Regions from separate parts of the Verrucosispora sp. WMMC514 genome, predicted to be linked through region 1. Evidence: riboswitches for the same ligand, from Rfam matches in the RefSeq annotation. Region 1 holds a riboswitch; each other region holds the start of a gene.

The links. A riboswitch is a leader RNA that binds a small molecule or an ion and turns the genes downstream of it on or off. The one in region 1 is predicted to bind cyclic di-AMP.
Region 2: another riboswitch for cyclic di-AMP. It lies ahead of O7597_RS12050 (NlpC/P60 family protein); the one in region 1 lies ahead of O7597_RS14135 (hypothetical protein).
Region 3: another riboswitch for cyclic di-AMP. It lies ahead of O7597_RS03200 (hypothetical protein); the one in region 1 lies ahead of O7597_RS14135 (hypothetical protein).

What each region holds. Positions count from the first base shown of each region.
Region 1 covers NZ_CP114906.1:3,116,912-3,124,632, forward strand. Annotated here, with positions in the region: gene O7597_RS14095 (glycosyl hydrolase family 65 protein) at 1-25, shown strand, start outside; gene O7597_RS14100 (hypothetical protein) at 41-220, opposite strand; gene O7597_RS14105 (alpha/beta fold hydrolase) at 386-1,054, shown strand; gene O7597_RS14110 (AI-2E family transporter) at 1,062-2,288, opposite strand; gene O7597_RS14115 (hypothetical protein) at 2,393-3,178, opposite strand; gene O7597_RS14120 (hypothetical protein) at 3,419-3,814, opposite strand; gene O7597_RS14125 (helix-turn-helix domain-containing protein) at 3,912-4,247, opposite strand; gene O7597_RS14130 (carbonic anhydrase) at 4,447-5,145, shown strand; gene O7597_RS14135 (hypothetical protein) at 5,227-6,243, opposite strand; cyclic di-AMP (ydaO/yuaA leader) riboswitch at 6,247-6,378, opposite strand; gene O7597_RS14140 (YibE/F family protein) at 6,545-7,721, opposite strand, start outside.
Region 2 covers NZ_CP114906.1:2,699,301-2,707,021, reverse strand. Annotated here, with positions in the region: gene O7597_RS12090 (alpha/beta hydrolase) at 1-306, opposite strand, end outside; gene O7597_RS12085 (ASCH domain-containing protein) at 423-854, shown strand; gene O7597_RS12080 (LLM class flavin-dependent oxidoreductase) at 910-1,788, opposite strand; gene O7597_RS12075 (phosphoribosyltransferase family protein) at 1,877-2,413, opposite strand; tRNA gene O7597_RS12070 (tRNA-Gly) at 2,522-2,595, opposite strand; gene O7597_RS12065 (zinc metalloprotease) at 2,893-3,897, shown strand; gene O7597_RS12060 (pyridoxamine 5'-phosphate oxidase family protein) at 3,966-4,502, opposite strand; gene dcd (dCTP deaminase) at 4,580-5,158, shown strand; gene O7597_RS12050 (NlpC/P60 family protein) at 5,171-6,163, opposite strand; cyclic di-AMP (ydaO/yuaA leader) riboswitch at 6,218-6,352, opposite strand; gene O7597_RS12045 (C40 family peptidase) at 6,544-7,554, opposite strand.
Region 3 covers NZ_CP114906.1:728,740-736,460, reverse strand. Annotated here, with positions in the region: gene O7597_RS03230 (BON domain-containing protein) at 1-464, opposite strand, end outside; gene O7597_RS03225 (hypothetical protein) at 898-1,311, opposite strand; gene O7597_RS03220 (hypothetical protein) at 1,508-1,654, opposite strand; gene O7597_RS03215 (STAS domain-containing protein) at 1,990-2,355, shown strand; gene O7597_RS03210 (5'/3'-nucleotidase SurE) at 2,384-3,208, opposite strand; gene O7597_RS03205 (PfkB family carbohydrate kinase) at 3,205-4,185, opposite strand; gene O7597_RS03200 (hypothetical protein) at 4,402-5,505, opposite strand; cyclic di-AMP (ydaO/yuaA leader) riboswitch at 5,510-5,641, opposite strand; gene O7597_RS03195 (cation diffusion facilitator family transporter) at 5,794-6,711, opposite strand; gene O7597_RS03190 (AAA family ATPase) at 6,791-7,721, opposite strand, start outside.

The DNA.
Region 1 (7,721 bases):
CCGGCTGCCGGAGAACCCGGCCTGACCCGCTACCGCGTCGTCAGATGGGCTCGCCCTGGGAAGGGCGACCGGTGGCGTCGTGGGGCGTCCTCGCCCGGGGATCGTCGGCCGAACGCGCCTGGGCCGCGTCGTCCGCCCAGTCCCGTCCACGCCGGTCGTCCTGTTCCCGCCGGTCACGTTCGGCGGCGGACTGCACGGGCTCGCGCTGGTGATGCGCCATGACGGTCCTCGCGATCTGTCGGCGGCGCCGGTGACGCCGGTCCGTCTCTGGTCACCCGTCGGCTACCCGCCGCCCTCCGGCGCAAACCCACTCGCCGCGTGCCCGGGGCTTGTTGTCGGTCGGGCCGGGTATCCGGGCGGGCGAGACAGCTCAGGGGGAGGCGAGATGGACGTGCGCGGCGAAGCGGTGACGATCCCGGCGGGCGGGGTCCTGCTCCCAGCGGACCTGCTGGTGCCGGCGGAGCCCGCCGGTGCGGTGCTGTTCGCGCACGGCAGCGGCAGCTCCCGGCACAGTCCGCGCAACGCGACGGTGGCGCACCAGCTCACCGGGGCGGGGCTCGGCACCGTCCTGGTGGATCTACTGACTCCGGCCGAGGACGAACTGGACGCGGTCACCGCCGAGCTGCGCTTCGACATCGGCCTGCTGGCCGACCGTCTCGCCGGGATCGTGGACTGGCTGGCCACCGAGCGGCCGTTCGGGGCGGCCCCGGTAGGTCTCTTCGGCGCGAGCACGGGAGCCGCCGCCGCGCTCGTCGCCGCCGCGCGACGACCGGATCTGGTACGCGCGGTGGTGTCCCGCGGTGGTCGTCCCGACCTGGCCGGCTCGGCGCTGGGCCAGGTGCACGCCGCCACCCTGCTGCTTGTCGGCGGTCTCGACGAGCAGGTGATCACGCTCAACGAACATGCGCTCGGTCAACTGACGTCCCGATCCGAGCTGCGCGTGATTCCGGGTGCGACGCACCTGTTCGAGGAGCCGGGCACGCTGGACCAGGTCGCCGAGGCGGCAGCCGACTGGTTCCACGACCACCTGCACCCGCAACCCGCCTCCGCCTGAAACACCCTCAGGCAGGTTCGGGATCGCCTCCGGCCGGCGACGATCCCGAGGGGGCGGTCGACGGGCGGGCCGGTGGCTTCTTCGAAGGCGGCGAGCCGGGCGCCGGTGGGCCGGACGCCGAATCGGACCCGTCCGCCGCAGCCTGCCGTTGACGCTGGACGCTGTCGACGACCCGCCAGGCGACCGCAACGATCGGAACCGCGACGAAGGCACCCGCGATGCCGGCGATGAGGGTGCCGGCGGTCACCGCGACCAGGATCACCACCGGGTGCAGCCGTACCTGGCGCTTCATCACCAGCGGCTCCAGCAGGTTGCCTTCGATCTGCTGGACGGCGATCACGGCGGCCAGGGTGAGCAGGGCGGTGGTGGGCCCGTTGGCGGCCAGGGCCACCAGCACCGCGACCGCGCCGGCCACGGTGGCACCGACGATCGGCACGAACCCGCCGATGAACGTGATCAGCGCCAGCGGGAACGCCAGCGGCACCCTGAGCAGTACCAGCGCCAAGCCGATACCGATGGCGTCGATGGCCGCGATCAGCATGGTGCCCCGGCTGTACGAGCCCAGGGTGTGCCAGCCGGTGCGACCCGCCTCGGCGGCGATGTCCCGGTTGGGCCCGGCGGCCCGGCGCAACGTCCAGCGCCACATCTCCCGGCCGTCCTTGAGCAGGAAGAACAGCAGCACCAGAGCGAGCAGGATCGAGCCGACCACCTCGGCCACCGTGCGGGCGCTGGCGACCGGGTCCACCTGCTGCTGGCTGATCGCCTGGCGCAACTGGGCGAGCAGGCTGTCCAACTGTTGGTCACTGACCGGCAGGGTGGAGGTGACGAAGTCCCGGGTGCGCTCCAGCCCCTGACGCAGTTCCTCCCCCAACTCGCTGAACTGGTCGGCGGTCAGACTCCACACCAGCGCGCCGACGCCGCCCAGGATGCCGAGCAGGAGCAGGACGCTGAGCAGGGCGGCGAGCGCGGCTGGCAGCCGCAGGCGACGCAACGCCAGTTGCACCGGATCGAGCAGTGCGGCGAGGAAGAGGGTCGCGGCCACGGCGATGGCCAGCGGGGTGACCAGCAGCGTGATCCGGGCCAGCAGGTAGAGCCCGGCGGAGATCACTACCAGGCAGGCGCTCCACACCACCGCGGATCGGACCAGCCAGGGCAGGGCGGCCCAGGTCTGGCGTGGTCCGGCGCCCCGCACCGCCGTCCTGTCGGGCTGGTTCCCGTCATCGCTTGCGACCACGTCGGCCCTCCTCAGTGTCCGGCGTGGTCGGTACCCGGTCGACGTCCTTCCGACACTAGTTGCCGACGACCGGCCCGGAGGGCGTTCGGCTCGCGAGACCCGACTCAGTACGCGGCGACCGGTGCCCGGCCGACGACCGCCGGGATCTCCCGGGTCTGCTCGGCGGCGCCGGGTGTGGTCAGCGGCAGGACCGACTCGCGCTCCTCCACCACCGGCACCAGGGCGGCGGCCGCTTCCTCGCGCAGGCTGCGGGCCGCCGCAGCGGCGAGTTCCGCGGCCCGCCAGGTGGCCTGCTCCCGTTCCCGGGCCGCCCGCTGCCGGGCCAGGAGGTGGTCGCGTACCGCCCGGCGCAGCATCAACTCCTGCTCCACCGGGTGCAACCGGGGATCCCAGCCGCGATGCGCGAAGACGTCGCTGAGCTGCTCCACCGACAGTTCCCGCCGCCAGTACGCGTCCAGGGCGGCCCGGTGCAGCCAGCGCTCCCGGTCGGCGTACTCGGCGGGGGTGCGGGCGGTCTGCGGCAACGGCATGCCGGCGGCGCGGGAGAGCCGGCGTACGTCCGCCTCGGCCGCCTCGTACGACCGCCACGCCTGCTCGGCCTCGTCCTGTGCGGCGAGCCACTCGTCGCGCCGGTGCCGGGCGGTGGCGTCGGCCCGGTCCGCCGCGATCGTGACCTCCTCGGCCCAGCGCTCCTGGTCACGTCGGTGCTCGGCGTGGTCGGACCCAATCGGCAGAGCGGCCTCGCGGATGCGGACGCCGGCGTCGAAGCGGAAGAGTCGGGGTCGTAGCAGCAGGCCGGTGACGGCGAGGGTCACCAGGCCGAGCAGGCCCAGCCAGATGGCCGCGGCCCGGGGCGCGTCGAGCAGGACGGAGGACAGGGCGGTAGGCATCATCAACACCTCGCGGTCGGGATGAGTCGTCGACTGTGGTGGACGCGGGTCGTGGCGGCGGGGTAGGTGCCCGGGGCGCGGCTGATGCCGTTCCAGGCCGGCCGGATCGGGCTCGCCGGGATGGTCCCGGGATCACCGTGGCAGTGACGCGGCGAGTCGGCTGGCCGCCTTGGTCCGCCTGGCGTCCGTGCCAGCGCGGCGGCGTCACCTGACTCGATCGGTCGGCCGGACCGCCGTCGGTCAGCCGACGGGTGGGCCGCGCCGGGTCGGCTCGCCCGCGCGGACGGCGGGCACCGGGGCGACGCGGTGGTCGACCTGGGCAGCCCCGGCCGATGTGCCGTCGGTGCCTGCGGGCCGGGCCGGCGCACTGGTGGTCGGCTCGCCCCACTGGCCGGCGTCGACCGCCCGCGCGGGCTCGACGGCGGGCCGGACGGCCGGCACCGCGGTGGACGGCGAGCCGAGGGCGACGGTGGCGGTCGGTGGTGACACGGCGGTGGACCGGGCCGGCGGATCGGCCGCGACGGCCCCGCCGAGACCGACGGCGAGCACCAGCGACGCCAGCGCCAGTCGGGTCAGCTCGCGCAGTGCGCGCAGCGTCGCCGGCCACAGTGGACGGGCGAACGCGGGAGACGGCACGGAACCCAACCTATCCCGCCTTCGGCGGGATCGCAGCGCCGCGTTCGTCCGGGGTGGGTGAAGCGCGCCACGTCGTCCGATCAGGAGGTCCGTCGACTCACCCCTCGGCGGTGCCGGTGACCTGCTCCTTGGTGAAGAGGGCCAGCAGGTCGCCGACCTCGTGGTCGGCCTCCGCCGGGTGCCGGAACCGTCCGGCGGGGTTCAGGGTGTACTCGTTGCGCCGACCCACCCGGGTGCGGTGCAGGTAGCCGCCGGCCTCCAGGTCGGCGACGATCGCCTGGGCGGCACGCTCCGTGACGCCGACCTCGGTCGCGACGTCCCGTAGCCGGGCGGTGGGGTTACGGGCGATGGCGAGCAGGACGTGCGCGTGGTTCGTGAGAAACGTCCAGTTCCGCGCGTTTTCCCGTGCGTCAGTGCTCGCCATGTCCGCCATCGTATGACCTGCCGTTCGGCTACCTCGGCTCGCGCCGTCGCCGATACCGGCCCGGCCGAGCGCAAGCGTCGACTGATGCATGAAACACATATCACGTATAGCTTGACGTGCGTTATGCCGCGTGTGACCGTGATGGCAGCCCGTGACCAGCGCCGGCCGGGATGACCAGGCATTCCTCCCAGAGATGAGGTGCAGCTGGATGAGTCGACCCGGAACGCCCGGTACGCAACCCGGTCCGGACCGCGAGGCGCTCGGCGCGGATCATGCCGGTGCCCCGCAGGGCGCCCTCGCCGAACTGCTCGCCGGCAACCGCCGATTCGTCACCGACGCGCTGCGGCATCCCAATCAGGACGCCGGGCGTCGGGCTGCCGTCGCGACCGGGCAGCATCCCTTCGCGGTGATCGTCGGCTGCTCCGACTCCCGGCTCGCCGCCGAGATCATCTTCGATCGCGGGCTGGGCGACCTCTTCGTGGTCCGCACCGCCGGGCACACCGTCGGGCCGGAGGTGCTGGGCAGCGTGGAGTACGCGGTGGCCGTGCTGGGTACGCCGCTGGTGGTGGTGCTGGGCCACGACTCGTGCGGCGCCGTCCAGGCGGCCCGCGACGCATTGGCCACCGACACCACGCCCCCCGGGCACTTGGGCGCCGTGGTCGACGCGGTGGTGCCGAGCCTGCGCCGAGCGCAGGACGCCGGGGTGCACGAGCTGGACGAGATCGTGGACATCCACATCGCGCGAACCGTCGAGACGATGCTGGACTCCTCGGCGACCCTCGCGGCGGAGGTGGCTGCCGGGCGGTGCGCGGTGGTCGGCATGTCGTACCGGCTGGCCGCCGGTGAGGTGCGGGCGGTCGCCGCGGAACCCGCCGAACTGGCCGGCGTGATGGCGACCACGCCCTGATCCGCGACCGACGACGTCCGGAACGACGAGGGCCGTCCCGCCACGGTCGGCGGGACGGCCCTCGGTGCGTCGCGTGGGGGGTCAGAGCAGTGACACGTGCACGTGGTCGGTGTGGTTGGACGGGCCGCTGTAGGAACTCCAGCGTTCCGTCGCCGCGAACCAGATCTGGCGGTTCCAGATCACGTAGTAGACGCCCAGCCGGTCGGCGTTGCGGACCAGGAAGGCCGCCAGGTTGTTGCCGTAGATCCGGGTGTCGTTGTTGTGCCACGGGCTGAAGCCGCTGTTCTGCAACGACCAGTCACAGGCCCGACCCTTGGGGTGCTCGAACTTGTCACCCGGTCGGAAGCAGCCGACGAACCGGTTGAACCCGGCCCGCTTGACCTCCTTGTACATGTGCAGCGTCCGGGGCGTGATGCAGCCCGACGTGGTGGGGTCGTTCTGGCTGCACGACTCGGGCTTCCACCCGCCGTCCGAGGACCGGTTCGGCCCGATCCGGGCCACCGGCGAGGTGGCGTCCACCAGTCCGCCGGTCAGGCCGACACCGCCGACCAGCCGGAGGGACTTCTCCGCCTCGCTCTTCTTGCGCGCCATGTCGTTGGTCAGCTTCTTCTGCTCGCGCACCTCGGCGTCGAGCGCGAGCTTGGCCTGCTCGGCGCGGAGCTTTATCGCGTTGACCTCGCCCAGCTTCTTGTCGTTCACCAGGTTCAGCTCGTCGAGTGCCGAGGCCCGGTTGATGAACGAGTCCGGTGCGCCGCTCTGCAACAACATGGCGATCGCGCCGACCCGGCCGGTCCGGTAGGACTGGGTGGCGATCTCGGCGACCTGCGGAGCGAGCGCGTCCAGGTCGGCCTGCGCGGCACGGACCTCGACCGCCAGCTGGAGCTGGCGTTTCTTGGACTTCTCCAGCTTGGCCTTGGCCTTTGAGTAGTCCCGGGTGGTCGCCTCGATCAGATCGTTGAGCATCGGCGGGTCGTCGTCGTGCTCCGCCGGTTTGGGGTCGTTCGGTGCGGCCGTGGCCGGCATCGGGCCGGCGAACACGGCGAACGCGGCGAACACGGCCACCACGGGTGTCAACCAGCGGCGTAGGGGTGCCGTCACTGTTTTCCCTTCCATCGACCGCCGACCGGGTTAGCTGACGGGTTCGGGACGGAAGTGGCCCCTACCGCTTTCGCGGATTCACCCCACCTACCTGGGTCCCCGGCTCGCCTGAGGGCGATTGGGCGGTGGCACCGCAGGCGCCGCTGCGCGCCTTCGGCGGTGACCGGCAGTGAGGTTACCCGACAGTCCATCTGTGCTTCTACGCCCCGAACCCGACTAGATGCGTCATTTCGTAATCGCTTTGAGTGACCAGCGACACGGTTTCGAGCCGCATCGGCAGGGGCGGTCACGTTGAGGAGTGTCACCATGTGGTGTCCGTGCTCCTGTCCGGGTCGGGCCACCCCGAGGGGGTGGCGGGGGACGTGTTTCGGGTGGGTGGGGTGCTCAGGGCGCGGAGCGCCTCGGCCCGGTCCGTCGCCGGCCGGGGGACCAGGGGGGTGGGTTCGCCGGTGCGGGCACCAGCCTCGCCGCGTCCGGCGGTGGTGACGACCGCCGCCAGCGCCGTGGTCAGCGGCACCGCGGCGATCAGCCCGAGCGTGGCCACCACGCTCCGGACGATCTCCGTGGTGAGGAACTCGCTGGTCACGATCTGGCCCAACGCGCGGGAGTCCGCGGTCAGCAGGAGCAGCAGTGGCAGCGAGGCGCCGGCGTACGCCAGCACGATGGTGTTCACCACCGACGCGATGTGGGCTCGGCCGACCCGGGTGGCCGAGCGGTACAGCTCCCGGCGGGAGAGGTTCGGGTTGGCGTGGCGTAGCTCGTTGACCGCGGCGGCCTGGGTGACCGTGACGTCGTCGAGCACGCCCAGCGAGCCGATGATGATGCCGGCCAGCAGCAGGCCGTGCAGGTCGACATCCCCCCGGAACATGGACAGGGTGGTGGCGTCCTCGCTGCCGAATCCGGTCAGGTGGGTGGCCCCGGTGGCGGCCAGCCCGAGCAGCCCGGTGAGGACCAGACTGGCGAGCGTGCCGAGCACGGCCACCGAGGTCTGCGCGGAGATGCCGTGGGTCAGGTACAGCACCACGAACATGATCAACGAGGCGCCGACGATGGCGACCGCGAGCGGCGGCTGGCCGGCGCTGATGCCGGGCAGCACGAAGGTCAGCAGGATCGCGAAGCTGGCCGCCAGGCCGCCCAGCGCCGCCAGGCCCCGTAGCCGCCCGAAGGCGACGATGGCGGCGGCGAAGAGCACGGCCAGCCACACCAGCGGCTTGCCGCGCTGGTGTTCGGCGATGTTGTAGGTGCTGACCGACGGATCCTCCGGGTCGACGAGCGAGACCAGGATGATGTCGTCGCCGACGTCGACGCGGGGTGCCCCCGGCCCGGCCGGGATGGGCGTCTGCACGTCCTGTCCGGCGTCCGGGCCGGTCTGCACTCGCACGGTGACCGTGCCGCAGGGGCCCGCCGCGGTCGTCGGGGTGCCCTCGGGCACCACCGGGTTGGGCGGGCAGGGCTCGCTCACCACCCGGGTGACCGTG
Region 2 (7,721 bases), 420 kb from region 1:
CACGTCACCCCGGTGCAGCAACGGGGTGAGCCAGACGGCGGGCAGTCCCCGGCCTGCCGCGAGCGGCGCGGCGAGGGTGCCGAGCGACTTGCCGACCAGCAGGTCCGTCCGCTCGGTCAGGGTCGGGGAGACCTGGTCACACACCCACCTGCCGATGGTGTCGATGTCGAAGTGCTCCGGCACCTGCCAGGAGATCCCGTGCAGCCCGAAACCGACCCGGCGCAGTGCCTCGCCCAGGTAGAGGAAGAGGGGGTACCGGGTGTCGTACCCGCGTCCCGGGATGAGCACCGCGCGTCGGTCCGCCATGGACATCTCCTTGTCGTCGGCCATCGACCGTACCCCCAATCGCGCCCCGGCGGACCGGCTCGGCGTACCGGAACGTCGGCGATGTCGCGGCGGGACCGGGCGGTAGCCTCGACAGGATGTGGCCACGGATCGGCGGTCTCCGCGCACTAGCCCTCGGCACCCCCGGTGACCTGCGGTCGCGCCTCAACACCCTGGTGCTGGCCGGCGTGAAGACCGCCACCGCCGGCCTGCTCAGTGAGTACGCCGAGGAGGACGAGGAACTTGAGCACGTCGGCGAGCGGCTGGTCCTCGTGGACGACGCCGACGCGCTGGTGGCCGTCGTCGAGGTGACCGGCGTCGAGGTGACCCGGTTCGCCGAGGTGCCGTGGGACTTCGCCCGCGCCGAGGGCGAGGGCGACCGCTCGATCGAGGAGTGGCGGGCCGGACACGCCGCCTACTGGGCTCGCGTCGGCACCCCGGTCACCGACGACAGCGAGGTCGTCTGCGTGCGCTTCCGCCTGGTGTCCGCCGGAGCCGGCGGCATCGCCACCGGCGACCTCGGCACCTGAGCCGCCCTCCGGCTCGCGGCTCCGCGCCACCGCACCGATCCGCAGGTGCGCCGGCTCAGCGACGTAGCTCGGGCAGGAGACGGGTGGCGACCTCCACCAGGACCGCCTCGTCACCGGCGTACCAGCTGCTCGCCCGTGGCCAGTGCGTGATCACATCGGTGAAACCGAGCTTCGCCGCCCGCTCCACCTGATCGGCGAAGAACTGCGCGCTGCTCAACGAGAAGACCGGAGCCGAGTCCAGCGAGAGGTAGCGGTCCAGACTGGCCGGATCCCGTCCCTGCGCCGCCAGGGTCGCGTCGAGCCGGCTGGCCAACTCGGCCACCCCGGTCCACCAGTCGCCCAGGTCGTCGACGGCGGGCCCGGTGGTCACCCAGCCCTGCCCGAAGCGGGCCGCGATCCGCATCGACCGAAGTCCGTTGGCGGCCACCACGAACGGCACCCGGGGTTTCTGCACGCAGCCCGGACTGCTCCGCGCGTCGACCGCCGCGAACCAGTCACCCCGCCAGGTGGTGCCGTCTCCCCGTAGGATGGTGTCGAGCAACTCGGTGAACTCGGCGAACCGGTCCACCCGTTGCCGTGGGGGCAGCGTCTCACCGCCGAGGACGGCGGCGTCGAACCCGATGCCGCCCGCGCCGAGGCCGAGCAGCGTCCGCCCGTCGGAGACGTCGTCCAGTGCGGTCACCTGCCGGGCGAAGGCCGCCGGATGCCGGAAGTTCGGTGAGGCGACGAGCGTGCCGAGACGGATCCGCCTGGTCACCGTCGCGGCGGCGGTCAACGTGGTCATCGAGTCGAACCAGGGCCCGTCCACCAGGTCGCGCCAGCCCAGATGGTCGTACGTCCAGGCGTGGTCGAAGCCCCACTCGTCGGCTCGTCGCCACCGGTGCCGCGCCACCGACCAGCGCTGGTCGGGCAGGATCACGATGCCTATCCGCATGATCACGATGGTACGGGTCTCGGTGGTGACACCGCCGGCATCGGCGGACGGGGTGCCGGTGGACGGCCCGTCGCCCTCGCACGGGGTGCTAGCCGGTCCACACCGGCAGCTCGTCGGCCCGCACCAGGCTCAGCACCGTGCCGAGTGCCGCCCGTCGATCATCATGGAGCTGATCGACCAGGACGTTGCACCCCACCCAGCTGCTGCCGCCCTGCTCGACCAGCTGTCTGGCGGTGAGCGCCTGGTTGCCTGTCTCGATCCAGTCGTCCACGAGCAGAACCCGATCGTGTGGGCCAAGTGAGGATCGCTGCAAGCGCAAGGTGTGCGACTGCTGGCGGTAGTCCCGTTCGGCCACCGCTGTGATCTTGTCGCCAGGAAACAGCCCGCCACGCTTGCGCACCGGGATGAAGCCGACGCCCAACTCCACAGCCGCGGCGCCCCCGAGAAGGAACCCCCGGGACTCGATCCCGCAGATGGCGGTGACATCCGAGGTCCTGAACGGCTCGACCAGACCTGCGACGACATGACGCAGTGCCTTGGCATCGCGGAATATCGCCCACACGTCAGCGTGGCCCTCGATCCATCGGAAGTGCTTCAGGACCAGACCACGTGCGGAGTCGGACATGGTGGGATTATGGCTGCCAAGGCCGACGACCGCCGGGGTCCCGGCTCGCGACCAGGACAGTTCGAAGGCCCTGACTGGGACTCGCGTCCTGGCCAGGGCCTTCGTGCGTGGAGCGGGTGACGGGAATCGAACCCGCACTGTCAGCTTGGGAAGCTGATGTTCTGCCATTGAACTACACCCGCGAGCGGGATCACTCTACCCGAGCCCTCACCCGGATGCACCCAAGGCCCCCACCCCTCACGCCGCGCGTCGCGCCAGGGCGGTCTCAGACAGCAAGATCCCCGAAGTTGCTGTGTCGGGGCGGGTCGGCGGCAGCAACATCCCCGAAACTGCGTGGATCTTGAACTGGGCCGGCGAGAAGTTTCATGACCGCAACATATGGCCGTGTTCAAATCTGTCTATCGGTTGTAACGTCTGCCCCACGTTTTCCGCACGACGCGACACAACCCCCGGTCGCGTCGCCAGAAAGAGGTGGGCATATGGGACTGCGTCCCGTCCTGCTGAACCGGCGTACGGCCGGCATCGCATCGACGTCGCTCGCACTGGTGCTCGGCGTGGCCACGGTCGGCCTCCTGCCGGCCGCCACCACGACCGCGAGCCCGGCGGCGGCCGCCTTCACAGCCGACGAGGTGTGTGAGGATCAGACGGGCACCCTGGCCCGGGCCAAGGGTGGCAGCGCCGTCAAGCACGATCCGAACCAGCTGACCCTCGCCCAGGTGCACCAACGCGAGGCCGAGTTCGCCGACATCCTGCAAGAGCGCGCCAAGCGAGTTGGCCAACGCGCATTGAGCGCCCAGGCCGCTGCGGCCTCGGTCACCATCCCGGTCGTGGTGCACGTGATTCGCCGGGACACGACCCGGGCCGGCGGAAACATCCCCGACTCGATGATCCAGTCCCAGATCAACGTGCTCAACCAGTCGTTCAGCGGTGCGACGGGTGGCGCCGCGACCGCCTTCGCGTTCCAGTTGCAGAGCATCAACCGGGTGACCAACTCGTCGTGGTACCCGATCCGGCAGGGCTCGTCGGCCGAGCGGCAGATGAAGACCCAGCTGCGGCAGGGCAACAAGGCGACGCTCAACATCTACCTCGGCGCGCTCAGCAACAACCTGCTCGGCTGGGCGACCTTCCCGCAGCGCAACCTGAACGTGATGGATGGCGTGGTGGTGCTCAGCGAGTCACTGCCCGGTGGCACCGCCACCAACTACAACCAGGGTGACACCGGCACCCACGAGGTCGGCCACTGGCTGAACCTCTACCACACCTTCCAGGGCGGCTGCTCGGGCAGCGGTGACCAGGTGTCGGACACCCCGGCCGAGGCCTCGCCGGCCAGCGGCTGCCCGACCGGCCGGGACACCTGCTCAAGCTCGGGCCTCGACCCGATCACGAACTTCATGGACTACTCGTACGACGGCTGCATGTACCAGTTCACCTCGGGCCAGGCCACCCGCATGATCAACGCCTGGAACTCCTACCGCGCGGCGTAGCGCGAGCGTCGCACCGCGTACCGCGGGTGCCGGCTCCGTCGGACGGGGCCGGCACCTGTGCGTGTGGGTCAGGCGGCGCGGCGGTGATGCCGCCCGGAGTGGGCCGGCACCGGGCGCGTGGCCTGGGGTGTGGCGCCCGCCGGGTCGAGCCAGACCTGGACCGCCGGATGCGACGCCAGCTCGCTCGGCCCAGCCACCGACTGCTCCCGTCGGGCCAACATCGCCACGTCGACGGTGAACTCGAACAGGCGCCAGTCGGCGTGCGGGGCGGCCCGCGCCGCGAACGCCAGCCGGGCGACGGTGGCGTCGTCGGTGACGGGCCGGGCCCGCCCGGCCACGTACGCCTCGTCGTCGCTCTCCTCCGGCGGGAACGAGTGCAGCGCGTAACGACCGTCGCGTTCCAGGTCGCGCCGCTTCGGTGAGTCGATGACGAAGCAGTAGAGACCGTCATCGGTGATCACCGGGGAGACCGGGTGCACCCGGGGTCCGCCGTCGGCGCGGACCGTGGCCAGGTAGCCGAAGCCCGGGCCGTACTGCTGCATGAGAAGGCGGATCCCGTTGGCGAGTCGAGGCTCGTCAGCGGCGAATTCGGACCAGGAAGCCATGCCGACATCCTATCGAACACACGTTCGAAGCGGGTAGTCCGACACGCGTGTCGCATACCGGCAGCTATGGTGTGGCGATGCTGCTCTCCGACCGCGACCTGGTCTCCGAGATCAAGGCGGGCACCCTGGCGCTCGAACCGTTCGAGCCCACCCTGGTGCAGCCCTCCAGCATCGACGTACGTCTGGACAAACTCTTCCGGGTCTTCAACAACCACCTCTACACCCACATCGACCCGGCCACCCGGCAGGACGACCTCACCTCGGCCGTCGAGGTGCCCGACGGCCAGGCGTTCGTGCTGCACCCGGGCGAGTTCGTACTCGCCTCCACGCTCGAGGTCATCTCGCTGGGCGACCAGCTCGCCGGCCGCCTCGAAGGCAAGTCCAGCCTGGGACGACTCGGCCTGCTCACCCACTCCACCGCCGGCTTCATCGACCCCGGCTTCTCCGGTCACGTCACCTTGGAACTGTCCAACGTGGCAAACCTGCCGATCACCCTCTGGCCCGGGATGAAGATCGGGCAGCTCTGCATCTTCCGGCTCTCCTCACCGGCCGAGCACCCGTACGGCTCGGCCGTCTACGGTTCCCGCTACCAGGGTCAGCGCGGCCCGACGCCCAGTCGTGCCTGGCAGAGCTGGCGCACGTGGCCCACCCGCTGACACCGGCGATCCTCAGCCGGGCCGGCCGAAACTGTGCACCGGGCTGCTGTCCAGCCGCTTCATCTTGACCGGTTGACCCGCCCGGGAGGCGTGCACCACCCAGCCGCCGCCGACGTACATCCCGACATGGTGCAGGTCCCGGTAGTAGAAGACCAGGTCGCCGGGGCGCAGCGCGCCACGGCTTACCGACTTGGTGACCCGACGCTGCCGCGCCGCGTTGTGCGGCAGTGCGACACCGGCCCGCGACCAGGCGGCCAACGTCAGCCCGGAACAGTCGTACGCGTCGGGCCCCTCGGCGCCCCAGGAGTACGGCTTGCCGATCTGGGCGCAGGCGAAGGTGACCGCCTCGCCGGCCGCTCCGCCCGGGTAGCTGGCCGGGCAGGGCGCCGGCCGTAGCGGGCCACCATCACCCTTCCCGTACGCCCGCAGCCGGAGCCGCTGCAACCTGTCGATCTCGGCGTCGATCTGTCGCCGCCGCTCGGCGAGATCGGCCTCGGTGCGGGTCAGCTCGCCGATCGTGCGGTCCAGGCCGGCCTTGGTCTCGGCGAGTTCGTCGCGCAGGTCACTCGCGTGCCGCACGTCCTGCTGCTGCACGCGGGCGTACCGGTCGAGCAGGCCGAGCTGCTCGACCACCTCGCCCGGCGACCGGCTACCGAGCAGCGTGTTGACGAAGCGGACCTGTTCGCCCTTGTACGCGCGGGCAGCGAGCTTGCCGACCCGGTCCATGGCCTCGGCCACCTGGCGTTGCAGCGGTGCCATCCTGGCGGCCAGCGCGTCCGCCTCCCGCCGCTTGCCGGCCAGGTCCTGCCGGGTCGCGTTGTGCTGCTCGATGACGGGTTCGAGCCGATTCCAGTCCTCGTCGATCTGGCGCTCGATGTCGGCGACCGTGGGCTCGGCCCGGGCCTCCGTCGCGCCGCCGACCAGCATCACGGCGGTCGCGGCCAGGCCAGCGATGATGCAGCGGTACCAGCTGGAACGCGGCGAGTCCGTCGATCGGCCGGGCATTGCCGGCGGCGATGACGGTGGCCGCGGGGCATGGTCTGCCACCGGGCTCAGCACTCCTTCTTCCGCTACCGCCTACCGGGTTAGCTGACGGGTTCGGGCGGGAAGGGGCGCCCTACCGTGACCGGCACGGATTCACCCCGGGTACCTGGTTCCCCGGCTCGCTGACGAGCGATTCGGCGGTGTCGGACCGTTACCGCCCGGGCTGGGCGGACCTGCCAGCGGCCGACGATTGCCCAGCGTAGGGACGATCGGCGTCGATACGCAACAGATCCACACCGTCACTGTGGGTGCTTACATCCGACAGTGGCGAGGGCCCCCGTCGACTTGACCGGGGGCCCTCGGGCGTTCCTGCGCGACCGCTCAGCGGACGCGGTGGCGGCTCAGCCGGGTCGGCGGAAACCGGCGACCGGCATGGTCGTGATGGGCGAGACGTTCACCGGCTTGCCGGCGCGAGCCGCGTGCACCATCTGGTTGTTGCCCAGGTACAACCCGACGTGACTCACGTCGCTGCGGAAGAAGACCAGATCGCCGGGACGGGCGTCGGCGCGGGAGACGGCCTTGCCCTCGTTCCACTGGGCACCGGTGAAGTGGGTGAGGTAGATGCCCGCGGCCTTGTACGCGTACTGGGTCAGACCCGAGCAGTCGAACGAGTTCGGGCCGGTGGCGCCCCAGACGTACGGCTTGCCGACCTGGGCGCACGCGGTCCGGATGGCCGTGCGGGCGGCGTCGCTGACCACACCGTTGATGGTCGGGCAGTTGGTGGTCTTCACCGTGGTCACCGGCAGCGACCTCTCCAGCCGCTTGATCTCGGCGTCGATCTGCTTCTTCTTCGCCGCCAGCTGCTTCTGCTTCGCCTCCTGGTCGGCGATCAGGGCGTCGAGCTTGGCCTTCTGGTCGTCGTACTTCTTGCGGATCTTCATGACGCCTTCGAGCTCGCGGCGCTCCTGCGAGGCGAGCCGGTCGAGGAAGGCCATCTGCTCGCCGAGCTCGTTCGGCTTCGAGTTGAGCAGGACGACACCGATCTCCTTGGACGGGCCGGTGATGTAGTAGCGGGAGGCGAGGTCGGCCACCCGGTTCATCGCCAGCTCGGTCTCCAGGGCCAGCGGCTGGATCTTCTTCTCCAGGCTCTTCGACTTCTGCTTGTTGACCCGCAGCTGGGAGCGCACCTTGTTGTACTGCTCGATGGTGGGCTCCAGCTTCTGCCACTGCTTGTCGATCTGGGCCTCGATCTCGTCGACCGAGGGCTCGGCGTACGCGGGGGCGGCGAGCAGGCCGGCACCGACCGCGGCGGCGGCTACCAGGACGACCAGCCCGCGGGCGGCCCTACGCAGGCCACCCGGACGGGATCGTCCCGGCGCACGACGATGGAGGGGCATGGTTGCCACCGGCAGCGTCTCCTTTGCAACCGACCACCGGGCGTCCCGCGAGAGGTAAGTGGCGGGATCCGACGACCCATGGCGGTCGGTGCCCCACATTAGGGAACGGTAGGTGGGGAATCAAGGCGACCAACGGCTCATTCACCTTTGCGCGACGGTACGCACACTAAGGGTGTCGGCCG
Region 3 (7,721 bases), 2.4 Mb from region 1:
ACCGGCGGCCGTACGGTCATGCCGTCGCTGACCCCACGTACGCCGTTCAGTTGGCCGACGGCCCGCTCGGCGGCGCGGCGCTGGTACTCCCACTCGACCTCGCCGTGCAGGGTGACCCAGCCCTGGGAAACCGTCACGTCGAGCGCGTCGACCGGCACGAACGCCTGCCACTGCAGGGCGTGCTGGACCGCGGCGGCGATCTCCGGGTCGGTGCGTTCGGCACCGGTCACCAGTCGCACCGCGAGGTCGTTGGCCACCGCCCGCACCTGCGTGACCCGGTGCGCGGCACGCTCCGCCGCCCACTTCTTGGCGTAGCTGTCCACCCGCCCGGTCAGCGTCACCACGCCCTCGGTGACGGCCACCCCGATCTCGTGCGGCCGTACCCGGGGCTCCCAGCCGAGTTCGTCGAGCACCGCGGACTGGATGTCCTGATCGGTGCGGTTGATCGTCGAGATGCTGGCCATCGGTCACTCCCTTCTCCGCAGGGGTGGGCGCGGATCGCGCGGCAGGGCCGCCGCGGAACGCACGCCACCGTGGCGCGGTGCGGCGCCGCCACCCACGCGCTGCTGACCCGCGCCGGGTCCGGCGCAGGCAGGCCCGGGCGCAGAACCCGCACCGGGTCCGGCCCAGGCAGGCCCCGGCGCTCAACCCGTGTCGGGCTCGGCAGGCCAGGTCCGCCACGACCGAGCCTGGTGGGTCTCCGGATGAGGCTGCCTCACCCGGATCGGACGAGGGACGGCGTCGACGCCCCTGCCGGCGGCCGAGACAGGTCCGTCGACACACGGTGCGCGGGCCGACGTCCGCGCTCCCCGGGGCAAGAAGCGAGGGTGCCGGCCGGCAGCACGACGGGCCCCGCCCGGCCTGGTCGGTCGGTGGGGCCTGTCGTCACCGGATGCGTCAGTTGACGGGAGCGGTGGGGTCGGCGGGGGAGTCGGGGCGGTCCACGTCGACGAACTCGATGTCCTCCATGGCCCGGTCACGACTTCCGGCGGCGCGTGCGGCGGTGCCGGCCGCCCAGCCGACCGCCGCACCGACCAGGGCGGCGCCGATGAGCAACGTCCACGGCAGCGCCGGCCGCCGTCCGGCGAGCGCGTCGAAGGCGAGACTGGCGCGGTGCCGGGCCTCCTCGGCGGCCGACTCGACCAGGTCTCCGGCGTCACCGGCGAGACCGGCGGAGCTGTGGCGGGCGGTGCGGGCGGTGTCGCGGATGCTGTCGCCCGCGCTGTTCACCGCTGAGACGAGGTGTTGCCACGCCTGGTCCGCGATCCGCTCCGGCTTGCTACGGCGGTCCAGCAGATGTGTTCCGAACATGATGGTTCCCTCCTCGACAGAGCCGGAGCCGGTGCACGCATCAGCTGTCGGCGGCGTTGTCCGGCCGGTGGCGGTTCGCATCGGAGGCTGTGCCCCCACCGGCCCGGCCGCAAACCCTCAGCTGCTGACGTCCGGCCCCGAGGAATCGGCGCGTGCTCCGGGCGTGCTCCGCATGGGGCTCGCCGGCAGGGTGGGGTCAGCCGGTGACCACCGCCACCACCGCCGGCCGGGCGAAGTCGTCGTCGTCATCGTCGTCGTCACCGTCACCACCGCCGAACCCGCAGGCCAGCACGAGGGCGAGCAGGGCACCGACACCGGCGAGCGCGGCGAGTCTGCGAAGCATGATGGTCCTCCCGTCATAGGGGTCACCCGTGATGCTAGGCACACCGTGCCACCCTCGTCCGCCGCGCGCAGGTCAGACCGGTTCTCTCGGGGCACGCCGGCACCGATGGGAAACGACGGGAATGGCCTCGGCCCGCTACCCTGGTTCGGCGGCGTCGGCGTGGCCGAGCGCCAAGTGATAAAGCCAATAAAGTTCGGATATGGGCGATTTACCCTGCCCCTGTCCGTGAATTGCTCATCCCGAGGGGTGGCGACCGAGGTGGTTGAAGGAATACTGTCGGTCGCGGCCCGCGTACTGATGAGGCGCCCGTCGTACGGGCGAGTGGAGGTGCTCGCGTGAGCCTGTCGATCCTGCAGACGGTTCGGCCCGGTGGTGTCATCGAGATCGCCCCTCGGGGCGAGATCGACGTCGACACCGCGTACGAGGTGAAAGAGGCCATCGCCGAGGTGCTGGCCAAGGGGCGGCCGGCCCGGATCGAGCTCAACATGCGGCTGGTCACCTTCATCGACTCGGTCGGCATCAGCGCCATGGTCGCCGGTTTCCAGACCGCCGAGGTCAGCGGAGTGAAGCTGATCGTCACCGAGCCGAGCCGGTTCGTCCACCGGCAGCTCTGGGTGACCGGTCTGCTCGGTCTCTTCGGCGCGCCCGAGCCCTACTACGCCGGGGCCGCCACGGCCTCCGAGGCAGTCCCCGGGGCCTGACCCGCCCCGACTGGCCGACGGGAGCGGATCACTCCCCGTCGAGGCCGGACAGATCCACGTCAGCCACCTCGGTGACCGCCCGCACCGCGGTCACCGAGGCGTAGCCGTCGGCGAGCAGGGCCAGGTCCGTGCCGGGCTGTACCGCCTGGCCCGGCTCTTCCAACGACGTGCGGACGAAGCCGTGTCCGGACTCGGCGACGGTCATCTGCACCTGGCCGAAAGTGGCCAGGGTGGCCCGGCGTACCCCGCGCAGCCGACCCAGCGGTAGATCCGGCGAGTTGACGTTCAGGACGCTCTCCGTCGGCGCCGCGGTCAGCCGGGGCAGCAGGTCCAGAGCGACCCGGGCGGCGGTGGCCCAGTTCCGTTCGGCGTCGCGTACCCGGGCGGCGGCCGCCACCGCGGCACCGCCGCTGGCCGCAGTCGCCTCACCGGCCGAGAGCACGTCCAGCGAGACCGCCATTGCCCGGCAGCCGTTCGCGGCGGCGGTGAAGGCGGCTCCCACCGTGCCGGAGTGCAGCACCGCGCGCCCCGCGTTGGCGCCCCGGTTGATTCCTGACAGCAGCACCGACGGCGGCGGTCCGAAGGCACCGTGTACGGCGATGAGCGCGATGAACCCGGGTGAGCCACCGACGCCGAACGCCGGCACGCCGTCGAGTTCCGGCAGCGGATGCTCGCGGACCACCACCTGCCCGTCCTGCTCCACCGCGCTCATCGCGGCGCTGGTGCCGCTGGCCTCCTCCAACGGGGCGGCCACCACCACGTCCAGGCCCCGGTCGACGGCCGCCCGGGCCAGCGCCTGGATGCCCGGCGCGGCGATCCCGTCATCGTTGGTGATCAGGACCCGTAGCCTCACCGGCCACCCGCCCGTTGCGCCAGCTCGTCGGGGGTGGTCCGCTCCTGCGGACGGCTGCCCGCCGGTTCGAGTCGGACCCGGTCGACGAGGCCGTTGATCGAGTCGAGTCGGCCGGTGCCGAGGCCGTGCCGGGTGACGTTGAGTGCGCCGGCCGCCGCGCCGGTACGGATCGCCGTGCGCACATCGCCGCCCCGGGCCACCACGGCGGCGACCCCGGCGGTCATCGAGTCGCCCGCCCCGCGGGGGTCGGCCGCCTCCAGGCGCGGCATCCGCACCGTGAACACCTCGCCGTCGACGAGTGCCAACGCGGGCTTGTCGGCCCGGCTGACCACCACGTTCTCGGCACCGGAGGCGTGCAGGTCGTACATCGCGCGGGTGAGCTGTTCCTCGTCGTCGCCCTCGGCCCGCCCGTCGGCGATCAGCTCCTCGTGACTGACCTTGAGGAAGAAGACCCCGCTTTCCAGGACGGCCGTCAGGTGCTCGCCGCAGAGGTCCACCACCACCCGGCCGCCGTTGGCGCCGAGATCGGCGGCAAAACGCCGGTAGAGGTCGGCGGGGACCAGGGACGGATGGTTCGGGCCGCTCAACACGCTCACCGGCGCGCGCAGGCCCTCGCCGAGCGCGAGGTTGTACAGCTCGTCCAGCTCGTGCCGGCTCAACGGTTGGCCGATCACGTCGACGACCTCCCGACGGGTACCTTCGCGACGGTCGTGCACGTACCCGCCGGTGCCACCGGAGTCGCGGGCCACCACCTTGAGGTCGACCCCCTCGCTGACCAGCAACGGCTCCAGCACCTGCCCGACCTCGCCCCCGAGTGCCGCGCAGAGCACCACGTCGACGCCGAGGGACAGCACCATCCTGGCCTGCCACACCCCCTGCCCGCCCGGGTGCAGGTGCAGCTCCGGTGCGTCGCTCGGCTGGTCGATGGTGACGGTCAGCAGCGGGGTCGGCGCGAAGATCATGACGCGGCCGCTCATGAACGCACTCCGTGGTCCGTACCGTCGCCGGGCCTGGCGATTCGCTCGTCCATGGGCGTTCCTCCCGCTAGCGGACAAATACCGCTTACTGGTACGACGGTATCCAACGAGACGCGTCGACGCGCGCCGAAGGGACGGTGCCCGGCCGGCCGACGGAAAAACGCAACGCCGGGTGAACCGCTCGTGAAGAGCGGTTCACCCGGCGCGACGAGGAGGTCAGTACACCGACAGGTGAACGTGGTTGGTGTGGTCGCTGGACGGGTCACCGCGGGCACCGCTGTACGACTTCCAGCCGCTGCTGGGCAACCAGATCTGCCTGTACCAGATCACGTAGAGCACCGCGAGCCGGTCGGCGTTGTTGACGAAGTACGCCGCCAGGTTGTTGCCGTAGGTCCGGTCACCTCCGGTCGCGTCCCCGCCGAAGCCCTTCTTCTGGGCCGCGAAGTCGCAGGCCCGACCCTTCGGGTGCTCGCCCGAGCCGCCGGAGCGGTAGCAGGAGACGTACCGGGTGAAGCCGGCCGACTTGGCCTGCTTCAGCGCGTGCAGGGTGCGTGGGGTGATGCAGCCGTTGGCCGGGGTGGGGTCGTTGACGCTGCACGACTCCGAGGGCCACGACCCGTCGGAGTTGCGCGGAGCGGGCTTGGCGGTGGGACTCGACCCGCCGCTACGCGACGGTGACCGGGCGGCCCGTTCGGCGGCCCTGGCCCGCTCGGCCGCCTCGTCCCGCTCGATGGCCACGGTCAACGCCCGCTCGGCCTGGTCCTTGCGCTTGGCCATCACGGCCACCTGCTTGCGCTGTTCCTGGATCTCCGCGTCCAGGGCCAGCTTGGTGGCGCTGACCTCGTCCCGGGCGGTCTGGAGTTCCCGCAGCGCACGGTCCTCATTGGCGGCCACCGCGTCCAGCGCCGCCGCCCGGTCCATGAAACCGGCCGGTGACCCGCTGTTGAGCAGCGCCGACGCGGCACCCAGCCGTCCGGTGCGGTACGCCTGCGCGGCGATCTCGGCGACCTTGGTACCGCGCTCGGCGACCTGGCTCTCGGTCGTCTTGAGCTGCTCGGCCAGCTTCTTCTGTCGCTTCACCGAGCGGTCGAGCGCCGTCTTGGCGTCGAGATAGCCCTTGCTGGCCGCCTCCAACTGGGCCCGTAGTGCCGGGGTGCCGCCCTCGTCGTCCACATCTCCCGGTGCCGCCGCGCGCAACGCCTGCGGTGCGGCGGTCGCTGGGGAGAAGGGAGCCAGCGCGACGCCGAGGGTGAGGGCGAGCGCGGCGGCGATCAGGGCCGCCGTACGGGCGGCCGGTCTTACCGTTGCCACTGCTGGCATGCACATGTCCTTCCGTCAGCCGCCGACCGGGTTAGCTGACGGGTTCGGGACGGAAGATCCCTACCGCTGGCGCGGATACACCCCAGGAACGTGGTTCCCCGGTTCGCCCTGGCGGGCGATTAGGCGGCGGCCGCCGCCGGCACCGGTGGGTGCCGCCTGGCGGTGGCCGGGTCAGAGCCTACCGGTGCGCACGTGACCGGTGCAGCTGCTGTTACTGCTGGTGTTCGGTTGTTGACTAGTAGACCAGAGCAAATCGGACAATAACCTACTTTTCTCCGATTGGCCTGGTCACCACCGCACCGCCCCGCAACCCCCGGGGTCGGTACGCGGCTCGACCTGGAGGGTCGCGTGTTCGATCTGGAAGTCCTCGTGCAGCGCCGAGCGGGCCGCCGCCAGGACGGTGCCGACATCGGCGTCCGGACTGACGGTCAGGTGTGCGGAGGCGACCTCCATTCCGGAGGTCAACGTCCAGACGTGCAGGTCGTGGACGCCGGCCACGCCCGGTACCGCGGCCAGCCGGTCGTGCACCGCGGTGACCTGCAGGTGCTCCGGTGCGGCCTGGACCAGGATGCGTACCGCTGCCCGGCCCAGGCGCCAGGTGCGGGGCAGGATGAACACGGCGATCGCGACCGCCACCAGCGGATCGGCCCACCACCAGTCGGTCACGGCGATCAGCAGGGCGGCCGCGATCACGCCCAGCGAGCCCAGCAGGTCCGCCAGCACCTCCAGGTAGGCCCCCCGCAGGTTGATGCTCTCCCGCGCCCCCGGGCGCAGCAGCGCGAACGCGGCGACGTTGGCGAGCAGGCCGAGCGCCGCCACCACCAGAACCGGGCCGGCGAGCACCTCGGGCGGATCCCCGAATCGACGTACCGCCTCGATCAGCACGTACACCGCGACGCCGGAGAGCAGTACGGCGTTGGCCAGGGCCGCGAGCACCTCCAGCCGGTAGAGCCCGAAGGTGCGTTGTGGGTCGGTGTCGGCCCGCCGGGTGGCGGCCACGGCCGCGAGGGCCATGCCGATGCCCAGCACATCGGTGAACATGTGCCCGGCGTCGGAGAGCAGGGCCAGCGAACCGGTCCGCAAAGCGGTGCCTGCCTCGATCAGCATCAGGGCGCTGAGCAGGGCGAACGCCGCCCACAGCCGGCCGGAGTGGCGGTGTGCGGCGTTTGAGACCGCAGCGTGGTGGTGGTCATGGCCGGCGCCCACCCAGACACCTTGCGTCGTCAGGCGGGCCGGGGACGGACCTATGCCAACATCGCTATGAGTGCAAGCGTCGGCTCGCGACTCAACCGGTCGGGTCGACGGTGGTCAACCGCTGGGTGGCCCGGGACAGCGCGACGTAGAGAGTACGGACACCGGCGCCGGGCTCCGCCCGGATCTCCGCCGGGGCGACCAGCACCACCCCGTCGTACTCCATGCCCTTGGCCTCCAGGCTGGTCACCACCTGCAACCGATCGCCGCCATGGGCTCCCAGCCAGGCCGCGACCTGGTCCCGTCGCGGCACCGGCGTGATCACCCCGACGGTGCCCTCCACCTCGCCGAGCAGGGCGCTGGCGGCCGTCACGACGGTGGTCTCCAACTCGGGCGCCGGCACCACGAGCCGCACCGGATCGACCCCGGTGGAGCGGACCGCGGTGGGCAGCGCGAGATCGGGGTACGCCCGCCGGATCTCGGCCGCCGCCACCGCGAAGATCTCGGCCGAGTTGCGGTAGTTCGTGGTGAGCGTGAAACGGTGCCGACGACGGCGACCCAGCGCCTGGTCGCGGGCCCGGGCCAACTCCTGCGGATCCCCCGTCCACGCGGTCTGCGCCGGGTCGCCCACCACCGTCCAGGACGCCAACCGGCCGCGCCGGCCCACCATCCGCCACTGCATCGGTGAGACGTCCTGGGACTCGTCGACCACCAGGTGGGCGTAGTCGCGGTAATCCTCGGGGCGCTCCCGGGCGGCCTGCCGGGCGGCCCGCTGCCGGTCGGCGAACGTGCTCAGCTCGCGTACCCCACCGGCCAACTGGAACGGGTCCCGCTTCCGGCGGGCAGCGCGCATCGGCTTGCCGAGCAGCGCGTCCAGCTCGTCCAGCAGCGCGACGTCGGCGACGGTCAGACCATCCGTGGCCAACCCCCGGTAGGCCGAGCCGAGCAGCCGGATCTCGGCACCCGAGAGCAGTCCCGCGCCGTACCGGCGCAACCGCTGCGGATCGGCCAACCAGGCGAGCACG